2 regions of the Terrabacter sp. Soil810 genome follow, and region 2 is predicted to be linked to the other one. Evidence: predicted binding sites of a transcription regulator. Region 2 holds the regulator's gene; the other holds the start of a gene.
What was found. Region 2 encodes HrcA, which represses chaperone genes, less so after heat shock. Its sites were predicted from a motif close to TTNGCACTCGNNNNNNNCGAGTGCNAA; they were not measured.

Region 1 (6,633 bases), on a different contig from region 2:
GATGGACTCGGCGTTGCGCAGCGCGGAACGGGTGACCTTGACCGGGTCGATGACGCCGGCGGCGATGAGGTCGCCGTACTCGCCCGTGGCCGCGTTGAGGCCCTGGCCGAGCGGGAGCTCGGCGACCTTGGAGGTGACGACGTAGCCCTGGAGGCCGGCGTTCTCGGCGATCCAGCGCAGGGGCTCGGCGACGGCCTTGCGCACGATGGACGCACCCGTGGCCTCGTCACCGGTCAGCTCGAGGGCGTCGATGGCGGAGGCCGCGTGGATGAGGGCCGTGCCGCCACCGGCGACGATGCCCTCCTCGATGGCCGCGCGGGTCGCCGAGATGGCGTCCTCGATGCGGTGCTTCTTCTCCTTGAGCTCCACCTCGGTGTGGGCGCCGACCTTGATGACGCAGACGCCACCGGCGAGCTTGGCGAGGCGCTCCTGGAGCTTCTCGCGGTCCCAGTCGGAGTCGGTGCGCTCGATCTCGGCCTTGATCTGGTGGACGCGGCCGGAGACCTCGCCCTCCTCGCCGTTGCCGTCGATGATCGTCGTGTTGTCCTTGGTGAGGACGACGCGGCGGGCCTGGCCGAGGACGGTCAGGTCGGCCTGGTCGAGGCTGAGGCCGACCTCGGGCGCGATGACCTGGCCACCGGTGAGGATGGCGAGGTCCTGGAGCATGGCCTTGCGGCGGTCGCCGAAGCCGGGGGCCTTGACGGCCGCGACGTTGAACGTGCCGCGGATCTTGTTGACGACGAGCGTCGAGAGGGCCTCGCCGTCGACGTCCTCGGCGATGATGAGCAGCGGCTTGCCCGACTGCACGACCTTCTCGAGGATCGGGAGCACCTCGGCGACCGAGGAGATCTTGCCCTGGTTGATGAGCACGTAGGCGTCCTCGAGGACGGTCTCCATGCGCTCGGTGTCGGTGACGAAGTAGGCCGAGAGGTAGCCCTTGTCGAACTGCATGCCCTCGGTGAACTCGAGCTCGGTCGCCGTCGTCGAGGACTCCTCGACGGTGATGACGCCGTCCTTGCCGACCTTGTCGAACGCCTCGCCGATGAGGCCACCGAGGGTGGCGTCCTGGGCGGAGAGCGTCGCGACGGAGGCGATCTCGTCCTTGCCGTCGACCTCGCGGGCGTTCTCGAGGAGGCGGTCGTTGACCGCGGTGACGGCCTTGTCCATGCCGCGCTTGAGCGCGGCCGGGGCGGCGCCGGCGGCGACGTTGCGCAGGCCCTCCTTCACCATGGCCTGGGCGAGCACCGTCGCGGTCGTCGTGCCGTCACCGGCGACGTCGTTGGTCTTGGTCGCGACCTCCTTGGCGAGCTGGGCGCCGAGGTTCTCGTAGGCGTCCTCGAGCTCGATCTCGCGGGCGATGGTCACGCCGTCGTTCGTGATCGTGGGGGCGCCCCACTTCTTGTCGATGACGACGTTGCGGCCCTTCGGGCCGAGCGTCACCTTGACGGCGTTGGCGAGCGCGTCAACGCCGCGCTCGAGCGACTTGCGGGCGGAGTCGTCGAACTCCAGCTGCTTGGCCATGGTGTTCCTTTGGCTCGGGTTGCTTTGCGGTTGCTGTGCTTACGTGAAACGAGACGCACCCCGGGGAGACCCCAGTGGGGCTCACCGGGGTGCGTTCACGGCATACGGCTGGGTCAGCCGACGATGGCGAGGACGTCACGCGCGGAGAGGATCAGGAACTCCTCGCCGCCGTACTTGACCTCGGTGCCGCCGTACTTGCTGTAGATGACCTTGTCGCCGACCTTGACGTCGAGCGGGACGCGCTCGGTGCCGGTGTCGTTGAAGCGGCCGGGGCCGACAGCGAGGACCTCGCCCTCCTGGGGCTTCTCCTTGGCCGTGTCCGGGATGACGAGGCCGGACGCAGTGGTCTGCTCGGCCTCGAGGGACTTGACGACGATGCGGTCTTCGAGCGGCTTGATGGAAACCGACACGGTGGTGACCTTCCCTTCGGGACAGTCGGAAACTGACTACGGACTGTGGGCTCTTCGAGGCTGGCCGCCGTCGCGGGGGTCGACCTCCCTCGATGAGGGTGCTGGCACTTTCAGGTCGAGAGTGCCAACAGGATGAATCTAGGTTTGCCGTTAGCACTCGGTCAAGTCGAGTGCCAGATTCGGCGGCGCGTCGTGGTCCGCCGGGCGCTGGCAGGATGAGCCCATGGACGCCGCCATGGTCGATCGCCTCTCCGCGGGTGAGGGCTGGGCGCTGCTCCAGTCGCTGCCTCCCTACGACGAGGGCGGCTCGCTGCACCTGCAGGATCGGCTGCGTGAGGCGGGCTTCGCCGCCGACCTCGTCGCGGCGGCGATGACCCAGTCGCGGCTGCGCTCACGCGGGGTCGAGAAGTTCGGCGACTTCGCCGCCGGCATGCTCTTCACCCCCGACGGCCTCGAGCAGTCGACGCGCCTGGCGATCGCCGCGCGCCACGCGCACCGGTACGCCGCCGCCGGGGTCCGCGACGTCTACGACCTCGGGTGCGGGCTGGGGTCCGACGCGATGGCCTTCGCCGGCCTCGACCTGACGGTCCACGCCGTCGACGCCGACGACACGACCGCCCGCATCGCCGCCGTCAACCTGCGCCACTGGCCGTCCGCCCGGGTCACGCACGGGCTCGCCGAGGACGTGCGCCTCCCGGAGGGCGAGGGACGACGCCACCTCGGGCTGTGGCTCGACCCGGCCCGCCGCGTCACCGGAGTGGCCGACATCAGCGGCCGCACGAAGCGCGTCTTCTCGCTCGACGCCATCTCGCCGTCGTGGTCGCAGGTGCTGGAGTTCGCCGGGCAGGTGCCGGCGACGGGCGCCAAGCTCTCCCCCGGCTTCCCGCACGGGTCGGTCCCCCGGGGCGCCGAGGCGCAGTGGACGTCGTGGCACGGTGAGGTGCTCGAGTGCGCGGTCTGGTGGGGACCGCTCGTCGCGAGCGCCGGACGCACCGCTGCCGTGTGCACCGAGACCTCCACCTCCGTGGTCACCGAGGCCGACGCGGCCGACGGCGCACGGCGCCCGGGGCTCGGGTCGGTCACCGACATCGGCGAATGGCTCTACGAGCCCGACCGCGCCGTCATCCGGGCCGGACTCACGGGCGCGCTCGTCGCGGCCGTCGACGGCGCCGAGCTCGCCACCGGAGTCGGCTACGTCTCGAGCGGCGTGGCTCGCGAGCTGGCCTGGGCCCGGCGCTTCCGGGTCGTCGAGGCGATGCCCCTGTCGACCAAGCGCCTCGCCCGCTGGCTGCGCGACCACGGTCACGACCGCGTGACGATCAAGAAGCGCGGCGTGACCCTCGATGCCGACCTGCTGCGGCGACAGCTGAAGATGACCGGCCGGGGCAAGGGTGGCTCCGAGGCGACGCTCGTCCTGACCCGGGTCGGCGGCGGCCAGGTTGCCCTCGTCGTCACGCCTGCCTGACGCAGCCGTCCCGGGCTCCCTGTCGCCCACCCCATGGTCTGCCTGATGGTGCTGCGGATGGTGGGGTGATCGCCCCACCAACCGCAGCACCATCAGCAGGTCCACACCGAGGGCCGACCGGCTCAGGTCGCGGCGGCGGCGTACAGCTCGTGCAGGGCGCTCCACGTGATGCCCCAGTCCGGCGCCGGCGTGCCGTCGACGTGGGCGTCGAGGGCGCGGACGTAGGTGTCCCAGCCCGCGGCATACCCCGCGACCTGGCCGTCCGTGAGCCGCGCGTGCCGCAGGACGAGGCGCGACCCCTCGCCGTCGGCGCTCACCTCGACTGTGACGACGGTCGGCGCCTCGCGGATCGGCCACTCCCAGACGAGCCGGTGGGGTGGCTCGCACCTGACGACGCGACAGCGCGGGACGTCGCCGTCGTCGAAGTGGATGGCGAACTCGCCTCCGGGGCGTAGGTCCCCGGCAACGGGCGCGAACCAGCGGGCCAGACGGTCCGGGTCGGTGCACGCCTGCCAGAGGTCCTCGGGTGATGTCGCATAGTGCCGGTCGAAGACGATCGCGAGGGCGCCCGGGTCGTCACCGTCCCGCTCGATCCGCCCCAGCACCTGCGTCAGCTGCTCGCTCATCCCTGCTCCTGCCGTCGGGCCCGCACGCCGCGGGCGATCTCGGTGTCGAGGGCGTCGAGACGCTGCCCCCAGAACGAGCGGACCTCGCGGCACCACTGCTCGACCTCGTCGAGCGCACCCGGCGCGAGCCGGTAGACGCGCCGCTGGGCGACGGCCTCCGCCTCGACGACACCGGCCTCGCGCAGCACCCGCAGGTGCCGCGAGATGCCGGGGCGCGCCGCGTCGAAGAGTGCCGCGACCTCGCCCGCGGTCAGCTCCTCACGGGCGAGGTGCTCGACGATGGACCGCCTGGTCGGGTCGGTCAGCGCTTCCCAGGTGCCGCTCATGCGTTGAGGGTAACGCTTGAGTTACGTAACTCACAAGGTACGTCCTTGTCCCGCAACACACCGAGCAGGTCACAACCCACCGCGATCCGTCCCGGGTGTGTTGTGACCTGCTCGGTGAGTTGCGGGGTGGGGTGGGTCAGAGGGTGGCGTCGGGCTGGGCACCGACCCAGCGCACGGCGGCAGCACCGGCGGCGTTGGCCGCCTCGACGGCGGCCTGGCGGTCGGCACCGCCGGCCAGGGCCGCCGCGAGGGCTCCGCAGAACGCGTCCCCGGCACCGACCGTGTCACCGAGGTCGCGCCTCGCCACGGGTATGCCGTCGACGCCGTCCGTCCCCCACCGCGCCCCCGCTGCCCCGAAGGTCACGAGCAGCGACTGCGGCACGAGGTCGGAGTCCGCGAGAGCGCGCATCTCCGACTCGTTGACGACCACCGGGTCGGCCAGGGCGATGACGTCGGCCGGCAGCCCGGCATACGGCGCCAGGTTGAGCACGACCCGGGCACCCGCCGAGTGGGCCGCGCGAGCGGACTCGGCCACGGTGTCGAGGTGCACCTCGAGCGAGCACAGCAGCACGTCGCCGGGGCCGAGACGTCCGGCCTGCGCCACGAGGGAGCGGTCCCGCTCGCCGTTGGCGCCGGCCACGACGATGATCGAGTTCTCGCCCTGCTCGTCGACGGTGATGAAGGCCGTGCCGGTCGGCGCACCCTCACTCGTCGACACGGCGGAGGTGTCGACCCCCAGGGCCGCGAGCCGGTCGAGGTAGGCACGACCCGGACCGTCGTCGCCGACGCGGGCGAGCATCGCGACGTCGGCGCCGACGCGGGCTGCCGCCGCAGCCTGGTTGCCGCCCTTGCCCCCGGCGAAGGTGCCGCCCGCCTCCCCGAGCAGGGTCTCCCCCGGCAGGGGGTGACGCTCGACGAGGGTCACCACGTCGACGTTGAGCGAGCCGAGCACCGCGACACGCCCCATCAGCGCTGCCCCGCCCGGCCGAGGATCGTGTCGGCCCAGAGCCGGGTGTAGCGGGGGCCGTCGACCTCCAGGGCGACGTCGACGCGCACCGGGGCCTCGCCGTGCGGGTCGTGGGCCATGTCGCCGCTCCAGTCGCGCCGGTCGACGATCGTGCGGCCGCGCGACCACGTGCCGGCCAGCTCGACCCGCAGCGGCAGGGGCTCGGTGCGGACGCCGTCCCGGTCGATGACGACGCACACCGCGCCGGCGTCACCGATGGTCGACGCCGGACGGTCGAAGCGCGCGTTCTGGAATCTGATCAGGCTGCCCGCCAGCTCGGCCGGGCCGCGGCCTCCGACGGCGACGAGCTCGTCGGCCAGCTCGGCCGGCACGACGGGCTGGTAGAAGACGTCGAGACCGTACATCGTCACCGGGATGCCGAGGTCGGCCGCCGCGTCGAGCGTGATGGCGGCAGCCTCGGGGTCGTGGAAGACGTTGAACTCGGCCGACGCCGTCGCGTTGCCGACATTGGCGGCGCCACCCATGAAGATGATCTCCGAGATGCCTTGTGCCACATCGGGATAGGTGCGCAGGAGCAGCGCGATGTTCGTCAGCGGCGCGAGGGGCACCAGCGTGACCGGTCGGCCCTCGGCGGCCGCCTCACGGCAGACGTCGCGCAGGAGCTCGACGGCATGCCGCGGGTCGACCGTCGCTGCCGCGGCCGGCCAGCCGAGGTCGCCCATGCCGTCGTCGCCGTGCACGTGCCGCGCGTCGACCGGCGTCTCGAGCAGCGGTCGCTCGGCTCCACGCGCCACCGGGATGTCGCTGCGCCCCGCGGTCTCGAGGACGCGCAGCGTGTTGCGCACGACGTCGTCGACGGGGGCGTTGCCCCCGACGCACGAGACGGCTCGCAGGTCGAGCGCCGGGTGCAGGGCGGCGAGGAGGAGGGCGCAGGCGTCGTCGACCCCGGTGTCGACGTCGAGCATGATCGGGATGGGTTCGGTCGTCACAGCGGCAACGTACCGGTTCGGGCCGTCCCCGACCGTCCCGGCGGGGACGAGGACCACCAGCCGCCGGGGATAGGCTCGAACGATGCGCCCGAGCCACAGCCGACGCCTCCTTCAGTCCACCGCCGGATGGGCCGTTCTCGCGGCGGCCGTGACCGCTGTCGCGGCCGCCTGCTCGTCGGCGCCGCCGGCCGCCGCCCCGCCGGCCTCCGGCACGTCCACGCCCCGCTCGACCTCGGCGACGACCGTCCCCACGACGGTCCCCACGACGAGCGCGGGCCCCTCGACGAGCGCTCCCGTCCCCACGACCAGCGAACCGTCGGCGCCCGCCT
Region 2 (6,633 bases):
GGACGCGGGCGGGTGCCCTCCTCGTCGTGGTGGTCGCCCTGCTGCTCGGCGCCGTCGGGACGGTCGGCCTGGCCGGACCGGCCCGCTCCGCCGAGTGGATCGTGCTCTGCACCGGCTACGACCCGTGCCAAGCGGCCGGCTACCCGCACGGGGGCTACAAGGAGAACAACGCGACGAGCTACTGGCGCCAGTCGACCGGTCACAACTGCACGAACTACGTCGCCTACCGCCTCGTCAGGAACGGCCTGCCGAACACCAAGCCGGCGTCGCTGTCGGGCAACGCCTCCAACTGGGGTCCGTCCTTCCCGGGCCAGACGAACGACGACCCGGCCGTCGGCTCGGTCGCCTGGTGGAACACCTCCTTCTCCTCGACAGGACACGTCGCCTACGTCGAGAAGGTGGTCTCGGCCGACGAGATCCTCGTCTCGGAGGACAACTGGGGCGGCGACTTCAAGTGGCGCAAGGTCACGCGGGGCGGTGGCAGGTGGCCCAACGGCTTCATCCACCTCAAGGACCAGGGCGCCACGGTCGTCGACACCGACGTCTACCGTCCCGTCACCCCGACCCGTCTGCTCGACACCCGCACCGGCCTCGGCGCCCCGGCCGCGAAGGTCGCGGCGGGCACCTCGATCGCCCTGCAGGTGAGCGGCCGTGCCGGCATCCCGAGCGGTGGGGTCGGCACCGCGGTGCTCAACGTGACGGTCACCGCGCCGGCGGCCGCCGGCTACCTCACGAGCTACCCGTCCGGCGCGACGCGCCCCGGCTCGCGGAGCCTCACGTACACGACCGCGGGCACGGTCAGCGAGCTCGTGCCGGCGAGGCTCGGCACCGACGGCAGGGTCCGGTTCTACACCTCGGCGACCACGCACCTCGTCGCGGAGGTCGTCGGCTGGTACCCCACGACGGGGCATCTCGTCTCGGTCACCCCGACCCGTGTCCTCGACACGCGCACGGGCCTCGGCACCGCGCAGGTGCGCATCCCCGCGGGCGGCAGCGTCGACCTGCCGGTCGCCGGGGCCGGCATCGTGCCGAGCACGGGGGCGTCAGCCGTCGTCCTCTCCGTCTCCGCGGTCGCGCCCGGCGCCGGGGGCTGGCTGACGGCATACCCGACCGGGACGACCCGGCCGACGACGGCCCACGTGCGCTACGACGCCGACGCCGCCATGACGGGTGCGGTCGTGTCGCGGATCGGCACCGGCGGGAAGGTCACGATCCAGTCGACGGCCGGGACCGACCTGCTCGTCGACGTCGTGGGTTGGTTCAAGACCGGCGGTGACCACGTCGCGGTCACCCCGGCCCGGCTGCTCGACACGCGCATCGGGCTCGGCGCGCCCACGGGCCGGGTCGCGGCAGGGTCGACCGTGTCGGTGCCCATCCTCGGCCGCGCCGGGGTGCCGACCGTCGGCGTGGCCGCGGTGTCGATCACGCTGACACCCATCGCCCCGACGGCGACGACGGCCGTCACGGCCTACGCCTCGGGCACGACCCGACCGAGCCCCGCCAACGTCACCGTGGCCTCGGGCCGCACGCGGGTCAACGCCGTCGTGGTCCCCGTCGGTGTGGGCGGGTCGATCACGGTGCACACGAGCGCCGCGTCCTACCTCGTCGTCGACGTCCAGGGCTACCTCAAGAGGTGAGCCCGGGTCCTCGGGCCCGGCGCTCAGGCGCTGGGCTCGGTGACGAAGTCGATGAGCTCCTCGACGCTCGCGAGCAGCGTCGGCTCGAGGTCGGCGTAGGTGCGCACCGTCCCGAGGATGCGCTTCCACGCGTTGGCGATGTCGGCCTGGCTCGCGTGGGCCCAGCCCACCTCGGCGCAGATGCCGTGCTTCCACGACGTGCCGCGCGGGATGACCGGCCACTGCTGCCAGCCGAGCCGCTCCGGGCGCACGGACTGCCACACGTCGACGTAGGGGTGGCCGAGGATCCTCACGTGCTGGGAGAGGCCCGGCAGCGCCTGCGCCTGAGCGACGATGCGGGCCTCCTTCGTGCCGGGGACGAGGTGGTCGACGAGGACGCCGAGGCGACGGCCGGGCCCCGGCTGGAACTCGGCGATGATGCCGGCGAGGTCGTCGACGCCGTCCATCAGCTCGACGACGACCCCCTCGACGCGCAGGTCGTCGCCCCAGACCTTCTCGACGAGCTCGGCGTCGTGGCGGCCCTCGACGTAGATCCGCGAGCCGCTCGCGACGCGGGCCCGGGCACCCTCGACGGCCACGGAGCCGCTCGCGGTCCTGGAGGCGGCCCGTCTCGCCTCCGCGAGCGCGGTCCCGGCGGCAGCCTGCGGGGGAGTGAGCGTCACCGGAGCGCCGTCGACGAGGAAGCCGGGGCCCAGCGGAAACGCCTTGGTGCGGCCATGGCGGTCCTCGAGGTGGACGACGTGCATGCCGCCCGCCTTCTCCACCCGCACCACGGCGCCGACCCAGCCGGTCTCGACCTCCTCGACGACGAGGTCGGGCTCCGCCGGGGTCGGGGTGGACCGGCCGCGCCGCGGGGCACGCCAGTCGCCGGTGAGGACGTCGGATCCGTAGCGATCGTTGGGGGACACGACAAGCGAGGGTATGCCGCCGGGCGGCGACCCACGCAGCCGCCACGCGGGCAGGGGAGGTGGCGGCGCGACGGCATACGGTTGGATGAAGTCGGAGATCCGCGAGGCACGACGTAGACTTGGCACTCGTCGATCGAGAGTGCCAAGCCCGTGAAGGAGGGGACGCGATGAGCGAGGACCGTCGGCTGATGGTGCTGCGCGCGATCGTGCAGGACTACGTCCAGACCTCCGAGCCGGTGGGCAGCCGGGCTCTCGTCGAGCGCCACCACCTCGGGGTGAGTGCCGCGACCGTGCGCAACGACATGGCCCTGCTCGAGGAGGAGGGCCTCATCCACGCGCCGCACACGTCGGCGGGGCGAGTGCCCACCGACGCCGGCTACCGCGTCTTCGTCGACCGCCTCAGCGCCGTCAAGCCGCTCGGCTCGGGAGAGCGTCGTGCGATCGGCCAGTTCCTCGAAGGGGCCGTCGACCTCGACGACGTCGTCGACCGCACTGTGCGCCTCCTCGCGAGCCTGACCCGACAGGTCGCCGTCGTGCAGTACCCGTCGCTCACGCGGTCGACGGTGCGCCACATCGAGCTCGTGCCGATGGGGTCGTCGCACCTGATGATCGTGCTCATCGTCAACACCGGCCGCGTCGAGCAGCGCGTCGTCGACACGGGGCGCGTGCTCTCGGACGGCACCGGTGAGGCGCTCGTCGCCTCGATCCGCTCCCGCATCAACGAGGTGGCCACCGGCGTGCCGTTCACCGTGGCCGCGACCCGGCTGCGACGCCTCGTCGACGACGTCGACGAGGCCGACCGGGCGGCGATGGAGGCCGTCGTGTCCGCCCTCGGTGACGCCCTCGTCGAGGAGCGCGAGGAGCGCGTGGTCCTCGCCGGCCAGGCCAACCTCGCTCGCGCCGGCACCGACTTCCCGCGCACCATCGGCCCGATCCTCGAGGCCCTCGAGGAGCACGTCACCCTGCTGCGCCTCCTCGGCCAGCTCGGTGACGACCCCGACCTCGTGTCGGTGCGCATCGGCACCGAGAACCCCGTGACCGGGCTCCAGTCCACGTCCCTCGTGTCGATGGGCTACGGCTCCGGCGCCGAGCGCGTCGCGAGCCTCGGGGTGCTGGGCCCGACCCGGATGGACTACCCGACGACGATGGCGTCGGTCCGCGCCGTCGCGCGCTACGTCTCCGAGATCCTCGACGAGAACCAGGCCACCTGACCCACCTGCACCACCGCGGCCAGTCCGCCGGCGCAGCGCCGCGCCGGAACCGAAAGCACCACGTACCGAAGGAATCTCAGCTTGAACGACTACTACGCCGTCCTCGGGGTCTCGCGCGACGCGAGCCAGGAGGAGATCAAGAAGGCCTACCGTCGGCTCGCCCGCAAGCTGCACCCGGACGTGAACTCCGGCGCCGAGGCCGAGGAGGAGTTCAAGCGGGTGTCGCAGGCCTACGACGTGCTCTCCGACCCGCAGAAGCGCCAGTCCTTCGACATGGGCGCCGACCCGTTCGCGTCGGGCGGCGGTGCCGGATTCGGTGCGGGACAGGGCTTCTCGTTCAGCGACGTCATGGACGCCTTCTTCGGCGCGGGCGCCCAGGCCGGCACGCGAGGTCCGCGGGCGCGCGTGCAGCGCGGCCAGGACGCCCTCGTGCGTCTGGACATCGACCTCTCGAAGGCCGTCTTCGGCTCCGAGGAGGAGCTGACGCTCGACACCGCCGTCGGCTGCAAGCGCTGCGACGGCGACGGCGCCGAGCCCGGCACCGGTCGCCAGACCTGCCCGATCTGCAAGGGCGCCGGTGAGGTGCAGCAGATCCAGCGCAGCTTCCTCGGCCAGGTCATGACCTCGCGCCCGTGCGTCAACTGCCAGGGCTACGGCTCGACGCTCACCGACCCGTGCCACGACTGCTCGGGTGACGGCCGCGTGCGCACCCGCCGCTCGCTCAAGCTCAAGGTGCCCGCCGGTGTCGACACCGGCACCCGCATCCAGCTGACCGGCGAGGGCGAGGTCGGGCCCGGCAACGGACCCAAGGCCGACCTCTACGTCGAGATCCGCGTCGTCAACCACGAGACCTACACCCGCCGCGGCGACGACCTGCACTGCAACGTCGAGCTGCCCATGGCGGCAGCCGCTCTCGGGACGAGCTTCAAGCTCTCGACGTTCGACGGCATGCAGGACCTCGACATCAAGCCCGGCACCCAGAGCGGCGACGTGCTCACCCTGCGCGGTCTCGGCGTGACCCACCTACGGCACGGCGGGCGTGGCGACCTGCTCGTGCACGCCACGGTGCAGACGCCGACGCGCCTGACGGAGGAGCAGCGCGAGCTGCTGCACCAGTTCGCGACCCTGCGCGGCGAGGAGCGCCACGAGGGTCGGCTGACGCCGGCCAACAAGGGCCTCTTCGGCAAGCTGCGCGACGCCTTCAAGGAGAAGTGAGCCGCACGTGAGCGCCCGGTGACCCACCAGCTCTTCCTCGGCGAGCCGTCCGCGGTCGCCGAGGCCGTCGCCGGGTCTTCGCTGCTGCTCGAGGGTGACGAGGGCCGCCACGCCGCGGCCGTCGTGCGCATCCGCCCCGGCGAGCGCTACTACATCGCCGACGGTGCGGGTCGCCGCCTGCTGCTCGAGGCCACCGACGTCGACCGGGCGTGGGTGCGCGGACGGGTGCTCGACGTCGTCGACGAGCCCGAGCCCGCGCCTCGGCTCGTCCTCGTCCAGGCCCTCGCCAAGGGTGACCGCGACGAGCAGGCCGTCGAGGCCGCGACCGAGCTCGGTGTCGACGAGGTCGTGCCCTGGCAGGCCGAGCGCTCCGTCGTCGTCTGGCGCGGCGACCGGGCCGCCAAGTCGCTCGCCAAGTGGGCTGCGGTCGTGGCCCGGGCGACCAAGCAGTCACGCCGGTCGCGTCTGCCGCTGACGTCCGCCGCGGTCGGGCTCGCCCCGCTCGTGGCTCGAGTCGCGGAGTCGGCCCTGACGCTCGTGCTCCACGAGGACGCGACCGAGCTGCTCGCGTCCGTCGACCTGCCCGCGTCCGGTGACGTGCTCGTGGTCGTCGGTCCCGAGGGCGGCATCACCGACCGCGAGATCGAGGCGCTGACGGCTGCCGGGGCGCGTCCGGTCCGGCTCGGGTCGACGATCCTGCGCGCGTCGTCCGCCGGTCCCGCTGCCCTCGCGGTCCTCAGCGCGCGCGCTCGCTGGACCTGACGGCATACCCCGACCGGCCGAGGCCCTTCCCTGGTTCGAGGTGATCTCGACACGGGGGTGGGTGCCGCGATCACCTCGAACGGGTGGGAGCGGCGGGTCAGCGGGCCGTGACGGGGACGAGCTGCTCGGCGACGGTCGAGCCGTCCTTGGCGCTGCTCGCGAAGACGCGGACGACGTAGGCGCCGGGCTCGAGCGACGACGTCGTCGTGAACCGGTAGGCACCGCGCGCCGGGGCGCCTGCCGAGGCCGTGGTGAAGCCGTGGTCGACACGCCTACCGTCGCGGAGCAGCTCCCACTCGACGTTGGCCTCGAACGTGCTCGCGACGCCCTTGACCGTGAGCGGGGACCCGGCCCGGACGGACGAGCCGCGTGCCGGCTCGTCCACCCAGACGGGTGCGACCTGGTCGAGCACCGCCATCGGGGAGGTGGGCCTGGTGAAGGACGACGAGACCGGGTGGCCCGGCGAGACCTCGGTCCCTCCGTCGGCGAGCTCGAAGCGGACCGGCAGCGCCGTGCCTGCCGCGGCCTGCGCGGTCCAGCCGAGCTGCTCCGCCGCGAGGGCGTCGGTGCTTGTCGTGCCGGACGACAGCCGGACGGTGATGGCGTCGGGGCCGACGGCCACCGACTCCACGGTCACCCCGGACCAGGCCGACGAGTAGGCGGAGCCCGCGGGCGGAGCGCCGGTCGCGAGCCGGAGAGCGGCCAGCGCCTTGCCCTCAGCCGTCGTCGGTGCCGGGACGCGGGCGGCGACGAACTCACGGAAGAGGCGCAGCTGGTCACCCCCGGCCACGACGGGGCCGAGGTAGTAGACGGGCACCGTCGCCGGGGCCGTGGCCGGAGGCGGAACGGCGGTGGTCGCCGGGGTGCTCGGTCCCTGGGCGGTCTTCGTCGGGACACTCG

Region 1: groES (co-chaperone GroES) is a predicted target of HrcA. The motif match lies at 2,082-2,108, and genes of this name have one in related genera.

What each region holds. Positions count from the first base shown of each region.
Region 1 is NZ_LMSW01000003.1:179,775-186,407, forward strand. Features, by position in the region: gene groL (chaperonin GroEL) at 1-1,521, opposite strand, end outside; gene groES (co-chaperone GroES) at 1,635-1,931, opposite strand; gene ASG96_RS04810 (class I SAM-dependent methyltransferase) at 2,155-3,396, shown strand; gene ASG96_RS04815 (SRPBCC family protein) at 3,519-4,022, opposite strand; gene ASG96_RS04820 (metalloregulator ArsR/SmtB family transcription factor) at 4,019-4,348, opposite strand; gene ASG96_RS04825 (PfkB family carbohydrate kinase) at 4,485-5,315, opposite strand; gene ASG96_RS04830 (nucleoside hydrolase) at 5,315-6,304, opposite strand; gene ASG96_RS24060 (hypothetical protein) at 6,416-6,633, opposite strand, start outside.
Region 2 is NZ_LMSW01000011.1:1,048,875-1,055,507, forward strand. Features, by position in the region: gene ASG96_RS10730 (CHAP domain-containing protein) at 27-1,637, shown strand; gene ASG96_RS10735 (DUF3097 domain-containing protein) at 1,661-2,545, opposite strand; gene hrcA (heat-inducible transcriptional repressor HrcA) at 2,713-3,756, shown strand; gene dnaJ (molecular chaperone DnaJ) at 3,838-4,971, shown strand; gene ASG96_RS10750 (16S rRNA (uracil(1498)-N(3))-methyltransferase) at 4,990-5,733, shown strand; gene ASG96_RS10755 (Gmad2 immunoglobulin-like domain-containing protein) at 5,831-6,633, opposite strand, start outside.